Regions from separate parts of the Nocardioides luti genome, predicted to be linked through region 1. Evidence: riboswitches for the same ligand, from Rfam matches in the RefSeq annotation. Region 1 holds a riboswitch; the other holds the start of a gene.
What was found. A riboswitch is a leader RNA that binds a small molecule or an ion and turns the genes downstream of it on or off. The one in region 1 is predicted to bind cobalamin.

Region 1 (8,533 bases):
GGGCAGTCCGACGCCGCCACCTCGACCGCCGCGCTGGCCGAGATGGACGCCGTGGCGGAGGCGCTGCGCGGGGCCGGCGTGCGCGTCCACGTCTTCGAGGACCACGACCACACGCGGCCCGACAGCGTCTTCCCGAACAACTGGCTCTCCACCCACGCGGGCGGCACGATCGCGGTCTACCCGATGTACGCCTCCAACCGCCGCCACGAGCGCCGGGCCGACGTGCTCGAGCTGCTCAAGTCGGAGTACCGCGTCCAGACGATCGTCGACTACTCCGGCCTCGAGCCCGACGGCATCTTCCTCGAGGGCACCGGCGCGATGGTCCTCGACCACGTGTCCCGCGTGGCCTACACCGCGATCAGCCACCGCGCCGACACCCACGTGCTGGAGCGGTTCTGCACCGACTTCGGCTACGAGCCGATGGCCTTCGACGCGGTCGACTCCGCGGGCGTTCCGGTCTACCACACCAACGTGATCGCCTGCATCGGCACGGACGTCGCCCTGATCGCGCTCGGGATGATCCCGGACGAGCAGCGCCGCGAGCAGGTCCGCGAGCGGCTCTCGGTCAACGGGCGCACCGTCGTCGAGCTGAGCGAGGAGCAGATCCGCGAGTTCGCCGGCAACGCCGTCGAGCTGTGCGGGCGTACGCCGGAGGGTCGGCGTCGCTACGTGATGGCGATGTCCGCGCGGGCCCGCCGCAGCCTGCGGCCCGACCAGGTCGCGGCCATCGAGGAGTCCTGCGAGATCGTCGCCGTCGACATCCCGACCATCGAGCTGGCCGGCGGCTCCGTGCGCTGCATGATCGCCGGCGTGCACCTCGACCGCCGCCCCGCGCACGTCCCGACCGAGCTGACCGAGGCCGTGCGCGCGATCAACGAGGACCACCCGGTCACCGCTGACGGTCGGTACGTCGACACCCTGGCGCCGTGACCCAGGACCCGGCGTACGACGTCCCATCGCCGGGCGAGGTCCCCACCTCCGCCTGGGTGCTCGGCCTGAGCTGCCTGGTGGGGCAGGTGCTGCAGCTCGTGCGGTCCGGCCCCGCCGACCAGGCCCTCTCGGTGGCCCTGTCCGTGCCGGTCAACGTGCTGGTCGTCGTCTGGGTCTCGGCCGGGGTGCTGGCGGCGCGTCGCTGGCGCACCGTCCTGGCGTGGGTCGTGCTGGTCATCCAGGTGGTCTTCGGCGCGATCGGCCTCGCCGTTGACCTCGACCCCCTCGACCTGCTGTCACTCCTCGCGACCACGGCCGCGATCGCCTCGCTGGCCGCCTTCACGCGCAGCGACTTCCACACCTGGCGCGCCGCCCACCCGACGGCCCCCGGCCCCACCGTCGTCGGCCTGCTCCTGCTGGCCGGCGTCGTCGGCGCCGTCGCGGGCGTCACCGACCACAGCCCCGGCGACGACAGCACCGACGGCTTCGAGCTCCGCGTCGGCACCTGAGTCCTTGACATGAAGTCTGGTTGAAGCCCTGGACCAGAGGACGTGCGAGCCGTACAGATCAGTCGATTCGGTGCGGGATGCTCGGCACGACGGTCGTGGCCCGGACGGGCGACGCGGGCGCGTACGCCGAGCGCACCGTCGTGGGCACGACCGTGCTCGCCGTGACCGGGCCGACGTCATGACGCACGAAGCACCCGACACGCCGTGGCCGAGGTGCTCTGTGCGTCATGGCGTGACCCTGAGGCTCCCGGAGAGGACGAGACCCTCCCGGAGGGTCCGGGAGGGTCGAGTCGCACTGGTGTCGAGACGGTCGCTGCGGGACCTCCTCAACCAGCGAGGAACATCAGATGTCGTAGTACTGACTGACTGACCCATGCTGACCTGCGCAAACGTCGAACGGCTGATGTTCGTTTGTACCACGTGTGTAACGAGAGGCTCTCTCGCGGTGCCGTCGAGACCCTGACGTGCGGTCGGTCGGACGTGCTCAGCGCCGCCTGACGACGCGCTCTGGTCTGCTGGACGAGTTCGCGGATCATCGCCGCGCTCGGTTGAGCGGAGTGCGGATAGGGGCAGGTCTCACCATCGTCAGGTGATGTCGGGCCCTGCTGCCAAGACCATCGAACTCAGGTCGTCTCGGGGAAGTAGCCTCCAGCGGGTCCGCGTTCAGCGCCGGTGATGAGTTCCTGAGCTGCGTCCCTGGACAGAGGGATGACTGGTGCGGCGAGGAGCCAGGCGACGAGCTGGTCAAGGGGCATGGGTTCGGTCGGCCACGCGGGCATGTAGGGATCGCAGTAGATCGGGGTGCCCGGTTCGCTGCGCCAACTGCCGTCGAGGTCGCCGATGTCGAGCGCGTCGTACCCGAGCTGGTTCAGCAGGTCGGTGGCTCGCTGCTTGGCCGAGGCGCTCTGTCCGGCGATCGGCAGAGTGCTTCGGTCTGGCGCGCCGGGCGGTCGTGCCCCGTTGCCGAGGCTGGCGAAGGTGATGTTGTTGAAAGCCTTGACGAGGTCGGAGTTGGCCAGGTGGGCGTGGACGAGCTCGCTGGCGGTCGATGTCTGGTCGTCGAGAGCGGGGATCTGTCCATCCCTCTGCGGGTAGTAGTTGGTCGTGTCGAGGACGACCTTTCCTGCCAGCTCATCGGCGGGCAGTGCTGGGTGGGCGCTCAGTGGGATGGCGGCGACGACGATGTCTGCCTCCCGCGCGACCTCGGTCACGGTGCCGGCGCGAGCGCGAGGACCGAGTTGGGTGATGAGATCGCTCAGGGTCTGGGGTCCACGGGAGTTGGCGAGGATGACGTCGAGGCCTGCTGCGATGGCGAGGCGAGCAAGGGTGCCGCCGATGGCGCCGGTGCCGATGATGCCGAGTGGGGCGGTCATGAGTGGTGTCCGTTCGTGAGGTGGTGGCGCGCTCGAGGAGCGTGGGCGGGCTGGGTCAGTTGTTGTAGGACAGGGACGCGGAGAGGTCGCGGTAGTGGTCGATCTGCTGCTGGACATGTGCCTGCTTCTGCTCGACCGCGGCCATGGCGTCCGAGCCCGCGATGAAGCGGCGGGGGAGCGGTCCGGCGCCGGAGATCGTCACCAGGGCGGCGGCCAGCTTGGCGGGATCCCCGACCTGGGTTCCGTGCATCGCACGCCAGGCGTCCATGGTCTGGGCGGTGTTGTCGGCGTAGTCGTCGATGACCATTTCGGGCCAGATGGTCGAGGAGCCCTCGACGAGCAACTCAGTGCGGAAGAATCCGGGCTCAACCGACATGGTGGAGATGCCGAACGGAGCAACCTCGTCGGCCAGCGACTCCATCCAGCCCTCGAGTGCGTGCTTGGACGCCGTGTAGGCCGAGGTGAACGCGCCGCCGACGAATCCCGCGGTTGACGTGACGGTGATGACCTGGCCCGCCTGCTGGCGGCGCAGCACCGGCAGGGCCGCACGGGTGACGTTGAGGGTGCCGAAGAAGTTGGTCTCCATCTGGGCGCGGACCTGCTCGGGGCTGAGCGTCTCGAAGAAGCCGGCGTAGAAGTTGCCGGCGTCGTTGACGAGCACGTCGACACGACCGAAGTGCTCGACCGCGGTGTCGACCGCGTTCGCAGCCGCGGTGGGGTCGGTGACGTCAAGGGCGACGGCCAGCAGGTTCTCGTGCTCGCCTACGGCGGCCAGGACGCGCTGAGGGTCGCGACCGGTGGCAACGACGTGGTGACCAGCAGCGAGGGCCGCCTTGGCGATGTCGATGCCCATGCCGCGGCTTGCGCCCGTGACGAACCAGACCTGAGGGTTCTCAGCCATGGGGCTGTCTCCTTCTTGTGGGCCGTCGCACCACATTGGCCGACGACGTTGCTTGTGACAGGACAAGTCAACGGCGTCTCCGCGGGTTGAGGCAGACCCTCTCTAGAGGGTCCCTGCCAGTGCCTCCCTGGAAGAGGACTGGTGCTCTAGCGTCGGCAGCATGGACATCCGGAACGAGATCCGCGAGTTCCTGACCACCCGGCGGGCCAGGCTCACGCCCGCCGACCTCGATCTCCCTGACTACAAGGGCAGACGTCGTGTGCCCGGGTTGCGACGTGAAGAGGTGGCGCTTGTTGCGGGTATGAGTGTGGAGTACTACGTGCGACTCGAACGCGGCAACGCCACGGGTGTCTCGGAGTCAGTGCTCGTGGGGATCACTCGGGCCCTCAAGCTCGACGAGGCGGAGGTGTCGCACCTGCGTCATCTCGTCCGGGCAGCCAACGAGGGCGCTGAACCCAGCCGACGAAAGAGTCGACCGCGATCGAGATCGGTTCGCCCCGGAGTGCAACAACTGCTCGACGCCATGCGCGACGTGCCGACGGTGGTGCAGAACGGACGGATGGACGTGGTCGCGATCAACGCGCTCGGACGCGCGCTCTTCTCCCCGATGTACGAGGACGCCACCCGATCAGCAAATTTCGCCCGCTTCCTTTTCTTGGATCCTGCGGCTCCCGCCTTCTACCAGCAGTGGGAGGAGTCAGCTGAGCAGATCGTTGCGCTGCTCCGCAGCGAGGCAGGCAGGACACCCTACGACCGCGAGCTGAGCGACCTTGTCGGCGAGCTCACCACCTGCAGCGAGACCTTCAGCAAGTTATGGGCATCTCACAACGTGAGGGAACACCGCACAGGCATCAAGTCGATCAGTCATCCGGTGGTCGGCGACCTCGACCTTTCGTTCGAAGCGCTCGACCTCAGCGGTGAGCGCGGGCTCCAGCTTGTGGCCTTCTCAGCCCCGCCCGGATCCCCGACAGCCGACGGCCTACAGCTTCTCTCCAACTGGGCTGCCACCAATCGGGAGCTCACTCAGGACTCTGCAAGCGATGCGTCGTGAGAGACCGTGCGGGTCGATCAACCCATAGACCGAGCGGCGCTTCCGGGGTGGTGGCCAAGCCCGAGACGAACGGGTATCGATGCTCATCGAGGCCTGCGGCGATCCAACAAGTCTGGTGACTACTAGGCGGGCCCGAGGGCTTGGTGCCGTGCGGGCCGAACGCGGCCCCTACCGAACCGGGACGTGGAGGGTCTCGGTTCGCCGAGAAGGAGAGTGACCTCGGCGGTCCGGTAGCCTCGTGGCATGCCCGGGCCGACCTTTGCTGTAGTGCTGCGGAGTTCTCTCGGTGCAGCGATCGCATTGGTAGTGGGCTTGACCTGCACCGTCCTCTCCGCTCTGACCTCCGTCGCTCCGATGGCCGACATGAGCGACGAGGTGGCCCCGATCCCCACTGCCGCTGTCTCTGTGGCCGAGGAGGTTGCCGCGGCGTCGCCCGCCATGGCTGACATGTGCGCCGACGGTTGTGTCATCGACGCCACCAGTGTCGTCTGCGCGGGCGCTTGGCTGATGGTGACCAGCGTGCTGGTCTTGCTTAAGACGTCTCGTCGTCACACGTACCTTGGGCTCCTGGCCCGCATTCGGCGGCCTGGCCTCCCGCGCCGACGGCTACGCGAACGAACGCCCTGGGTCGTGCTGTCACCGATCTCTGTGTGCGTGTTCCGGGTCTGACAGGTCGCTCAGGACTCCTTCCTCTGAGCCAGCCTCCGGTGGCATGCCTAGCCGCAAGCTGCCCGACCGGTGCGCCTCGTGCGCCCGTCACGACCTGAACCGGTCGCCCGTTCGTCCGCAACGCTCACAGGGCGGATGCGGCGCATCGGGAACCCGATCGGACCTACTCCCCACCACGAAGGACTGAACAACTCATGGAAATGGCTTCCGCCATCCCCGACTGGCTCACCCCCGTCGCCTGGACCTACATCGCACTCTCCCTGCTCAGCACTGCCTTCATCGCGGCCGACATCTACCTGGCCCGCCGCCGCCACCACAGCGTTGCCCCCGAACTGGTGTGGGTCACCTCAGCGCTCTACCTCGGTCCCTTCGCCATCCTCGCCTATCTGAGTCGCGGACGCCTTGGGTCGTCGACTTCTGCGGACGAGACGATGCCAGTCACGGACGCGACAGCACTCGCGGTGCTACCCGGAGGCGGCGCTTCCGCCGTCGCCCACCTGATCGCGGTCCCGCTCGTCGTCGCGGTCGGGTGGACGATCGCCGGCGAGGCGATGTGGCCCATGATCCTCGTCATCGCCGTCTTGGTCATCATCATGCTGGCGGTCTATGGGTACCTCGCCGGTCGCGGTTCCAGCACCGGAAATGCCCGCTGGCTCTCCGTCGGCGCCGCCACCACCGCCGCCATCTTCACGGTCACGGCATTCGACATCGGCATGGTCGGCTGGATGCTCCTCCTCTACTACAACAGCGCCATGCCGCCAGTCACCGAGGGCACCTTCTGGTTCCTCATGCAGGTAGGCGTCATCATCGGTCTGGCCACCGGATACCCAGCTGTCATGTGGCTGCTGCGCCGCAACCAGGCCGTCGTCCCCACCTGAGCAATGCGCAGCTAACTGTCCGCGCATCGCGTCCCGATGTGCTGCCGCCGCAACCGCGTGGCGGCAGCACATCCGGACCATGGCATCCGCCGCTGGACGCAGGCAAGACGGCCAAGCAACAGGTGGTGGCAACTCGCGAACTCGACGACTGGACGTCACAAGCGCCCGAAAGGCAGGATTCAACGCCGCAGCGAGCTCTCGATCTGCGCGCGAAAGTGACGAGGTGTGAACGTCGTGCGTGACTCGAACCGGTCGGAGCACGTCGCGACACTGGGGCAACTTGTGCCGGCGTCGTAGCACGCTTTCGGGCAATGAGAGAGGTGCCGCTGGCCCGGATCGTTGCGGCGGGGTCGCTGCGCTGGGTGCGGGAGCGAGCGGGGCCCGGTCCGGAGATCGCGGCGTCGGCCCGTTGCTCACGGACCCGACAGAGCCGAGCTCGTGTCGAGTGCGAGTCCGTTGCTGGGCAGCGTACCGGGCCTCAGGTCGCGGGCGTGGGAGGACGTCCCCCCTTCATCGGCATCAGGTCTTGAGGTGTCGTGCGTCTTGGCGCACGGCGCTGTCGTCCGATCGGAGGGCCGAAGTGCTAGTGCTCGCCCTCATGCAGCAGGGGCCCGTTGACGAAGACGTCCTGGTGACGCAGACCGGCTGTCAGTTCCCGTGCAATCCGGGGCCCGTGGTCAGCGTCCAGCCGGACGACGTCTGGTACGAACACGTCGACCCCGACACCGCCCGGGCCCTGGTGGCCGAGTACCTGGTCCGAGCTCAGATCCTCGAGACGCAGCGTCTCCCACGCGCGCGGCGTCCTCTAGGCTGACCGCACACGTCTCGTGGGATCAGGAACCCGGTGCGAGTCCGGGGCGGTTCCGCCACTGTGATGCCCTTCGTCCCACCGGCGGCGGGCACAGCCAGACACTGGCCACGAGACATCCACCCAGCCGGGACGAGAATCCCGAGGAGGAGCTGACCAGGCGCATGCGCATCGCCCTGCTCTCGACGTCGGACACCGACCTGCTTTCCGCCCGTTCCTCGGGCGCCGCCTACGTCTGGGCCAACCCGGCCCGGCCCGGCCACCAGTCGATGGCCGAGGCCATCGAGGGCGCCGACCTGGTGGTGGGCCGCATCCTGGGCTCGCCGCACGACCTGTGCTCCGGGTTCGCGCGGATCCGGACCACCGGGATGCCGATGATCGTTCTGGGTGGCGAGCAGCAGCCCAGCGCCGAGCTGATGGAGCTCTCAACCGTACCGATCGGGATCGCTGCCGAGGCGCACCGCTACCTCGCCGAGGGCGGACCCGCCAACTTGGCCCAGCTGCACGCATTCCTCTCTGACACGGTGCTGCTCACCGGGGAGGGGTTCGAGCCCCCCATTGAGATCCCCGCGTGGGGTGTGCTGGAGCGACCAGTGACACCGGTCGACCTGCCTCGGGTTGGCGTGCTCTTCTACCGAGCCCACCAGGCCAGTGGCAACACCGCGTTCGCGCATGCCCTGGCCGACGCCGTCGACGCCACCGGCCAGGCGGTCGGGGTGCCGATCTTCAGCTCCTCGCTCCGGTCCTCGCCTGACGAGCTGTACGAAGCCCTGGGCGCCTTCGACGCCCTGGTGGTGACCGTGCTCGCCGCCGGCGGGAGCCAGCCGGCCGGGGCCAGTGCCGGAGGGGACGATGAGGCGTGGGACGTTGCGCGGATCGCCGCGCTCGACATCCCCGTGCTCCAGGGACTTTGCCTGACCAGCAGTCGCGAGGAGTGGGAGGCATCCGACGACGGCGTCACGCCGCTCGACTCGGCCAGCCAGATCGCTATCCCCGAGTTCGACGGGCGGATCATCACCGCGCCGTTCTCCTTCAAGGAGATCGACCAGGACGGCTTGCCGCGATACGTCGCCGACCCCGAGCGCTGCGCCCGGGTCGCCGGCATCGCGGTCAACCACGCACGCCTGCGGCGGATTCCGCCCTGCGAGCGCAAGGTCGCGCTGATGCTGTCGGCGTACCCCACCAAGCACTCGCGGGTCGGCAACGCCGTCGGCCTGGACACCCCCGTGTCCACGATCCGGCTGCTGCGCCGGATGCGTGACGCGGGCTACGACCTCGGCCCCGTGGGTGCGGTCCCGGGCCTCGAGCTCGAGGACGACACCGAAGCCGGTGATGCCCTGATCCACGCGTTGATCGCGGCAGGCGGCCAGGACGAGGAATGGCTGACCCAGACCCAGCTGACCGACGCGCACGT
Region 2 (8,533 bases), 190 kb from region 1:
CGTCGGGGTCGCGGAAGACGTAGCCCGCGGCCTCGAGCGCCGCCGGCCGGACGTTCAGCGAGCCGAGCAGCTCGGGGGCCATCTCGCCGGCGCCGATGCGCAGGCCGATCTTCGGCACCGCGACGAACGCCTTGCGGTGCACGGCGTCCGCGAGCGCCCGGGTGAACTCGGCGTTGGTGGGCGTGCGCGGGCAGCACAGGTTGAAGGCACCGCTGGCCGAGGCGTGCTCGGCGAGGTGCGCGACGCCGCCGACCCAGTCGCGCAGCGAGACCATCGCCATGTGCTGCCGGCCGTCGCCCAGGCGGGCGCCGAAGCCGGCCTTGAAGACCAGGCGGAGCTGCTTGAGCGGGGCGCTGCGGCGGTCCATGACCGGCGAGGTGCGCAGGATGCAGACGCGGGCGCCGGCCTCACTGGCCGCCGCGGTCGCGGCCTCCCACTCGCGGGTGACCTCGGTGAGCAGGGCGTGGCCGCGGCTGTCCGAGGCCTCGGTCAGCACCTGGGCGCCGTGGTCGCCGTACCAGCTGATGCCGTTGCCGGCGAGGAACGCCGCCGGCTCGGGGGAGCGGGCGATCGCCTCGGCGAGCACGCGGGTCGTCGTGACCCGGCTCTCCCGCAGCTCGCGGGCCCAGGTCGCCGAGTGCGGGTTGCCGGCGGTGGGCGTGCCGGCCAGGTTGACGACGACGTCGGCGGCGTCGACGACCGCTTGGTCGAGGCTGCCGGCGTACGGGTCCCACGTCGACTCGTCGGGGCTCGAGGTGGGGCGGCGGACCAGGGCGACGACCGCGTGGCCACGCTGGACGAGCTCGGTGCTGAGGGCGGTGCCGAGGAAGCCCGAGGCTCCGGCGATGACGATGCGCATGGGTCCAGCCTTGCAGACGACCGAAGCGACACGCCGACACCAGATGTGGTGTCGGGGAATCGAGAAATCCCTAGATATGGTGCTCCTGCTGGTCCGGGAGGTGCGCTGCGAGGCGAGTCTCCCGGGGCAAGAGGGAACCCGGTGCGAGTCCGGGACTGCCCCGCAGCGGTGAGTGGGAACGACAGCCGTCACACAAGCACTGGGATGCCTCCACGGGTCCTGGGAAGCGACGGCCGGTAGGGGTCGAGCGGTGCCGGGAGGCACCGTGCGGCGTGCCCACGAGTCCGAAGACCTGCCAGCGCCCGCGCACGACCGTGCGCGGTGGTCGCGGACCTCGAGGGTGGGTCGGCCGGCTGCCCGGACCCGACCCCTGGCGGGTGGGTCCGCGTCGTCGACCCCTCCTCGCGCTCCCGGCCTCCGGCCAGCTCGCGAGGAGAGAGCAGCAATGACGCAGACGAACATCCCAGCACCACCGACCACGACGCGCAGCCCGATGGGGGTGCGGAAGAGGAACGGCGACCTCGAGCCCGTCGACCTGAACAAGATCGTCCGGGCCGTCGAGCGCTGCGCGACCGGCCTGGCGTACGTCGAGCCGCTCACCGTGGCCACCCGCACCATCGCCGGGCTGTACGACGGCGCCACCACCGCCGAGCTCGACCGGCTGTCGATCCAGACGGCCGCGGAGCTCACCGCCACCGAGCCGGAGTACTCCCGTCTCGCGGCCCGGCTGCTCGCCGGCTACATCGAGAAGGAGGTTGCGGGCCAGCAGGTCGCCTCCTTCAGCCAGGCCGTCCGGCTGGCGCACCTCGAGGGGCTGGTCGGCGACGACACCGCGGCCTTCGTCGAGGCCAACGCCCGCAAGCTCGACCAGGCGATCGACCCCGACAACGACCGGCGCTTCGAGTACTTCGGGCTCCGCACGGTCTACGACCGCTACCTCCTGCGCCACCCGGAGACCCGGCTCGTCGTCGAGACCCCGCAGTACTGGCTGCTCCGGGTCGCCTGCGGCCTGGCCACCACCCCGGCCGAGGCGATCGACTTCTACCGCCTGATGTCGTCGCTGGCCTACCTGCCCAGCTCGCCGACGCTCTTCAACTCCGGCACCCGGCACACCCAGATGTCGTCGTGCTACCTCGTCGACAGCCCGGTCGACCGGCTGGAGTCGATCTACGCGCGCTACGCCCAGGTGGCGGCGCTGTCGAAGTTCGCCGGCGGCATCGGGATCGCGTTCTCCCGGGTGCGCGGGCGCGGTGCCCTGATCCGGGGCACCAACGGCCACTCCAACGGGATCGTGCCGTTCCTGCGCACGCTCGACGCCTCGGTCTCGGCGGTGAACCAGGGCGGGCGGCGCAAAGGCGCCGCCTGCGTCTACCTCGAGCCGTGGCACCCCGACATCGAGGAGTTCCTCGAGCTGCGCGACAACACCGGCGAGGACGCCCGCCGCACCCACAACCTCAACCTGGCGAACTGGGTGCCGGACCTGTTCATGCAGCGGGTCGAGGCGGACGAGACGTGGAGCCTGATCGACCCGGACCAGGTGCCCGAGCTGCCCGACCTCTGGGGCGTCGACTTCGAGCGGGCCTACCTCGCCGCCGAGGCCGAGGGGCGCGTCGTGCGGCAGCTGCCGGCGCGCGAGCTCTACGCGAAGATGATGCGGACCCTGGCGCAGACCGGGAACGGCTGGATGACCTTCAAGGACGCCAGCAACCGCACCTGCAACCAGACTGCCGTGCCCGGCAACGTCGTGCACCTGTCGAACCTCTGCACCGAGATCGTCGAGGTCTCCAGCGACGACGAGACCGCCGTGTGCAACCTCGGCTCGGTCAATCTCGCCCAGCACCTGCTCGCCGACGCCCTCGACTGGGACAAGCTCCGCGCGACCGTCCGCACCGCGGTGACCTACCTCGACCGCGTCATCGACATCAACTACTACCCGAGCCCGGAGTCGGCGGCGTCCAACCCGCGCTGGCGCCCGGTCGGGCTGGGCGTGATGGGGCTGCAGGACGTGTTCTTCGCGCTGCGCCTGCCGTTCGACTCCGACGAGGCGCGCGAGCTGTCGACCCGGGTCCAGGAGGAGATCTACCTGTCCGCGCTCGAGCGGTCGTGCGAGCTGGCGCAGGCGCACGGCCCGCACCCGGCGTACGCCGACACCCGGGCGGCCCGCGGGGACCTCCAGCCGGACCTGTGGTCGGTGACGCCCACCCAGACCGACCGGTGGCAGGCGCTGCGCGACCGGGTCGCCGAGCACGGCCTGCGCAACTCGCTGCTGGTCGCGATCGCGCCGACCGCGACGATCGCCTCGATCGTCGGCTGCTACGAGTGCATCGAGCCGCAGGTGTCGAACCTGTTCAAGCGCGAGACGCTGTCGGGGGAGTTCCTCCAGGTCAACGCCTGGCTGGCCCGCGAGCTGCGCGAGCGCGGCCTGTGGACCGCCGAGGTCCGCGAGCAGGTGAAGCGGCAGGAGGGCTCGGTGCAGGGCATCGAGGCGATCCCCGCCGACGTACGCCAGCTCTTCCGCACGGCCTGGGAGCTGCCGCAGAAGGCGCTCATCGAGATGGCGGCCGCGCGCCAGCCCTACGTCGACCAGAGCCAGTCGCTCAACCTGTTCCTGCTGAGCCCGACCATCGGCAAGCTCAGCTCGATGTACCTCTACGCCTGGAAGGCCGGGCTGAAGACGACGTACTACCTGCGCTCGCGACCCGCGACGCGCATCCAGCAGACGACGATCGGTGCCGCCGCGGTCCCCGCGCCGGACCCCGCCGAGGCCGTCGCCTGCTCCCTCGAGAACCCCGACTCCTGCGAGGCCTGCCAGTGACCACGACCGACGCCACCCCCACCACCCCGCGCAACCTGCTCGACCCGGGGATGAACCTCACCCTGCGGCCGATGCAGTACCCGCACTTCTACGAGCGCTACCGCGACGCGATCAAGAACACCTGGACGGTCGAGGAGGTCGACCTGCACACCGACCTCAAGGACCTGAAGAAGCTCTCGGACGCCGAGCGGCACCTGGTGTCGCGGCTGGTCGCGTTCTTCGCGACCGGCGACACGATCGTCGCGAACAACCTGGTGCTGAACCTCTACCAGCACGTGAACTCGCCCGAGGGCCGGCTCTACCTGTCCCGCCAGCTCTTCGAGGAGGCCGTCCACGTGCAGTTCTACCTGACCCTGCTCGACACCTACGTCCCCGACGAGCAGGAGCGGCACGAGGCCTTCGCCGCGGTCGACAACATCCCGTCGATCAAGCACAAGGCCGACTTCTGCTTCCGCTGGATCGACGAGCTGTTCGAGGTCCGCAGCCTGCAGACCCGCGAGGACCGGCGCAGCTTCCTGCTGAACCTCATCTGCTTCGCGGCCTGCATCGAGGGCCTGTTCTTCTACGGCGCCTTCGCCTACGTCTACTTCCTGCGCTCGCGCGGCCTGCTCAACGGCCTCGCGTCCGGCACCAACTGGGTCTTCCGCGACGAGTCGATGCACATGGCCTTCGCCTTCGACGTGGTCGACACCGTCCGCGAGGAGGAGCCGGACCTCTTCGACGACGAGCTCGCCGCCCGGGTGCGGGAGATGATCACCGAGGCGGTCGACGCGGAGGCGCAGTTCGCCGAGGACCTCCTCGGCGGCGGCGTCGCCGGCCTCTCGACCGCCGACATGCGGCTCTACCTGGAGTACGTCGCCGACCGCCGGATGGAGCGGCTCGGCCTCCCGGTGATCTACGGCTCGGCCAACCCGCTGCTGTTCATGGAGCTGCAGGACGTCCAGGAGCTCTCGAACTTCTTCGAGCGCCGGGTCTCGGCGTACCAGGTCGGCGTGAGCGGCCAGGTCTCCTTCGACGACGACTTCTGAGCCGAGTCGGCGCTAACTGCAGATCCAGAGGGGTCGAGTCGGCGCTACTGCAGACGGAAAGCAACGAGTCGGCGCATCTGCTCCTGCAGATGCGCCGACTCGGCGTGCTCAGCGTCGGCAGATGCGCCGACTCGGCGGGGTCAGACCTCGAACTGGCCGGACTCCAGGCGCTGCTTGACGTCCTTGAGGAAGCGGCCGGCGTCGGCGCCGTCGACCAGCTGGTGGTCGTAGGACAGGGCCAGGTAGACCATGTGGCGCACGGCGATCGTCTCGCCGAGGTTCGGGTCGTCGATGACCACGGGGCGCTTGACGACCGCGCCCGGCCCGAGGATCGCGACCTGCGGCTTGTTGATGATCGGGGTGTCGAAGAGCGCCCCGAAGCTGCCGAGGTTCGTAATCGTGAAGGTGCCGCCGGACAGCTCGTCCGGACCGATCTTGTTGGTGCGGGTGCGCTCGGCGACGTCGGCGATCTTCTTGGCCAGGCCGGCGATCGAGAGGTCGCCCGCCTCCTTGACGACCGGCGTGAGCAGCCCCTTCTCGGTGTCCACCGCGAACGCGACGTTCTCGCGGTCGTAGTAGGTCACCTCGCCCTTCTCGGTGTCGATCGCGGCGTTCAGCTTCGGGTGCACCTTGAGCGCGTCGATCGCCGCCTTCGCGAAGAACGGGAGGTACGTCAGCTTCACGCCCTCACGGGCCAGGAAGTCGGCCTTCACGCTCTCGCGCAGTCGCGCGATGTTCGTGACGTCGACCTCCATCACCTGGGTGAGCTGGGCCGAGGTCTGCAGCGACTCGACCATCCGGGTGGCGATGATCTTGCGCAGGCGCGACATCTTCTCGGTCGTGCCGCGCAGCGGGGACGGCGAGGTGGACACCGCGGCCGGGGCGGCCGAGGCGGCCGGCGCAGCAGCGGCGGGAGCGGCGGCAGCCGGGGCGGCGGCCTCCTTCGCCTTCGCGGCGGCGTCGAGGACGTCCTGCTTGCGGATCCGGCCACCGACACCGGTGCCGGTCACGGACGCCAGGTCGACGCCGTGCTGGCCGGCCATCTTGCGCACCAGCGGGGTGACGTAGCCGGACGCGTCGCCGCGGCCCGACGTGGGCTCGGCGGGCGACTCGGGCTCGGGCTCGGGGGCCTTCTCCGGCTCCGGCGCCTTGGCGGCCGGCTTCGGCTCCTCCTGGGCGGGCTCCTCCTTGGCGGGCTCCGGCTCCGACTCGGGCTCGGGCTCCGGCTCGGGCTCGGGCTCCGGCTCGGGCTCGGGCTCGGCTTCCTTCTCCTCGGCCGGGGCCGGGGCGGCGTCGCCGGACCCGATCACGGCGAGCTCGGCGCCGACCTCGACGGTCTCGTCCTCCTCGACCTTGATCTCCAGGAGCGTGCCGGCGACGGGGGAGGGGATCTCGGTGTCGACCTTGTCGGTCGAGACCTCCAGCAGGGGCTCGTCGACGGCGACGTCGTCGCCGACCTGCTTGAGCCAGCGGGTGACGGTGCCCTCGGTGACGGACTCGCCCAGGGCGGGCAGGGTCACCGACGTGCCCTCGCCGCCCGACGACTTCGTGTCGGCGACCGGCTTCTCGGCCTCCTCGCCGGCGGGGGCGGGCTCGGACGCGGCCTCGGGCTCCTCGGCCTCCTCCTCGGCGGCCTCGTCCTCGGCCGGCTCCTCGGCGGCGGGCTCCTCCGCGGGCGCCTCGTCGGCGTCCTCGGAGTCACCCCCGGAGCCACCGCCCTCGCCCTCGTCGCCGATGACCGCCAGCACGGCGCCCACCTCGACGGTGTCGTCCTCGTTCGCCTTGATCTCGAGCAGCGTGCCCGCGACCGGCGAGGGGATCTCGGTGTCGACCTTGTCGGTCGAGACCTCCAGCAGCGGCTCGTCGACGGCGACGGTGTCACCGACCTGCTTGAGCCAGCGGGTGACGGTGCCCTCGGTGACGGACTCGCCGAGTGCCGGCAGGTTGACTTCGGTGGCCAATGGAGTTCCTTCGCTCGCGTCTGTACAGGTCGTGGTGGGGGTTCGTGGTGTCAGGAGTGGGCGTGCAGGGCCTTGCCGGCGAGGGCCAGGTGGGCCTCGCCGAGCGCTTCGTTCTGGGTGGGGTGGGCGTGCACCAGAGGAGCGACGTCCTCGGCGTGGGCGTCCCAGTTGTAGATCAGCTGCGCCTCGCCGATCAGCTCCCCGACCCGGTCACCGACGAGGTGGACGCCCACGACGGGGCCGTCCTTCTGCCGGATCAGCTTCACGAAGCCCTGGGTCTTGAGGATCTGGCTCTTGCCGTTGCCGCCGAGGTCGTAGGTGACCGTCTCGATGCCGTCGGCGCCGTACTTCTCCTCGGCCTTCGCGGTGTCGAGCCCGACCGAGGCGATCTCGGGGTGTGAGTAGGTGACCCGCGGGATGCCGGCCTCGTCGATGGGCCGCGGGTCGAGCCCGGCGATCTCCTCGGCGACGAAGATGCCCTGCTGGAAGCCGCGGTGCGCGAGCTGGAGGCCGGGGACGATGTCGCCCACGGCGAAGACGCCCTCGACGTTGGTGCGGCAGCGCTCGTCGGCGAGCACGAAGCCGCGCTCCATCGCCACGCCCTGATCCTCGTAGCCGAGGCCGGAGGTCGACGGGCCGCGACCGACGGCGACGAGCAGCAGCTCGGCCTCGATCACGTCGCCTCCCTCGACGGTGACGGCGACGCCGTCGTCGGTGACCTTGACGCTCTGGAACGGCGTGCCGACCCGGAAGTCGATCTTGCGCTTGCGGAAGGCGCGCTCGAGCGCCTTCGACGACGCCTCGTCCTCGACCGCCACCAGACGGGGGAGCGCCTCGACGATCGTGACGTCGGCGCCGAAGCTCTTCCAGACGCTGGCGAACTCGCAGCCGATCACGCCGCCGCCGAGCACGATCACCGAGGACGGGACCGTCTCGAGGCGCAGGGCGTGCTCGGAGGTGATGACGCGCGTGCCGTCGATGTCGAGGCCGGGCAGCGACTTGGAGTAGGAGCCGGAGGCGAGGACGACGCTGGTGCCGGTGTACGCCCGGCCGTCGACGGTGACCTGCTTCGGCCCGGTCAGCCGGCCCTCGCCCTCGATCACGGTGATGCCACGGCCCTTGATCAGCCCGGTCAGGCCCTTGAACAGCCGGGAGACGACACCGTCCTTGTAGGCGTTCACGCCGGGCATGTCGATGCCGTCGAAGGTCGCGTTGACGCCGAACTGGCCGGACTCGCGGGCGGAGTCGGCGACCTCGGCCGCGTGCAGCAGTGCCTTGGTGGGGATGCAGCCGACGTGGAGGCAGGTGCCGCCGAGGTTGCCCTTCTCGACGAGCCCGACCTTCAGCCCCAGCTGGGCCGCGCGCAGGGCGCAGGCGTAGCCGCCGGAACCCGCACCGAGGATGAGTACGTCGAAGTCGGCGTCGGCCACGCTGGTCCTTCCCAAGAGGTGCAGCCGCGGAGTGCTCCGGCTGCGAGGTCGCCCCATCTTTGCACTTCTGGCAACCGTGTCCACACCGGCCTGGGGCGACTGGTCAGTAGCAACAGGGCACACTGGTGCCATGGGTTTGTTCGACCGCTTCAGCCGGGGCTCGCGACCCCGCATGCGCCGTCCCGCTCGTGATGCCGCCCGGACGGGCTCGACCACGGTGCGCGCCTCCAGCCGGGCCGACGAGGAGTACCTCGAGGGGTTCGTGACCGCGCGGCACGGTGTCGAGGGGTTCGTGGAGCCGCGCACGGCCGTCAGCGACGTGACGCTGCTGCTGGTTGCGCACGACGGAGAGTGGACCCGCCGCCGCGTCCCGTCGGTCGACTGGGCGCACAAGTTCTGCAACAAGCACCAGGTGCCGTCGTACGACGCCGCGGTGGTCG

Region 2: linked by a shared signal. The riboswitch ahead of H5V45_RS20045 (ribonucleoside-diphosphate reductase subunit alpha) and the one ahead of cobN (cobaltochelatase subunit CobN) in region 1 are both predicted to bind cobalamin.

The regions. Positions count from the first base shown of each region.
Region 1 covers NZ_JACKXE010000002.1:412,743-421,275, reverse strand. Annotated here, with positions in the region: gene ctlX (citrulline utilization hydrolase CtlX) at 1-930, shown strand, start outside; gene H5V45_RS21005 (hypothetical protein) at 927-1,439, shown strand; gene H5V45_RS21000 (NADPH-dependent F420 reductase) at 2,063-2,812, opposite strand; gene H5V45_RS20995 (SDR family oxidoreductase) at 2,868-3,713, opposite strand; gene H5V45_RS20990 (helix-turn-helix transcriptional regulator) at 3,874-4,764, shown strand; gene H5V45_RS20985 (hypothetical protein) at 5,008-5,433, shown strand; gene H5V45_RS20980 (DUF4396 domain-containing protein) at 5,634-6,311, shown strand; cobalamin riboswitch at 7,102-7,246, shown strand; gene cobN (cobaltochelatase subunit CobN) at 7,284-8,533, shown strand, end outside.
Region 2 covers NZ_JACKXE010000002.1:218,790-227,322, reverse strand. Annotated here, with positions in the region: gene H5V45_RS20050 (TIGR01777 family oxidoreductase) at 1-859, opposite strand, end outside; cobalamin riboswitch at 932-1,173, shown strand; gene H5V45_RS20045 (ribonucleoside-diphosphate reductase subunit alpha) at 1,305-3,674, shown strand; gene H5V45_RS20040 (ribonucleotide-diphosphate reductase subunit beta) at 3,671-4,702, shown strand; gene sucB (2-oxoglutarate dehydrogenase, E2 component, dihydrolipoamide succinyltransferase) at 4,843-6,663, opposite strand; gene lpdA (dihydrolipoyl dehydrogenase) at 6,714-8,093, opposite strand; gene H5V45_RS20025 (hypothetical protein) at 8,224-8,533, shown strand, end outside.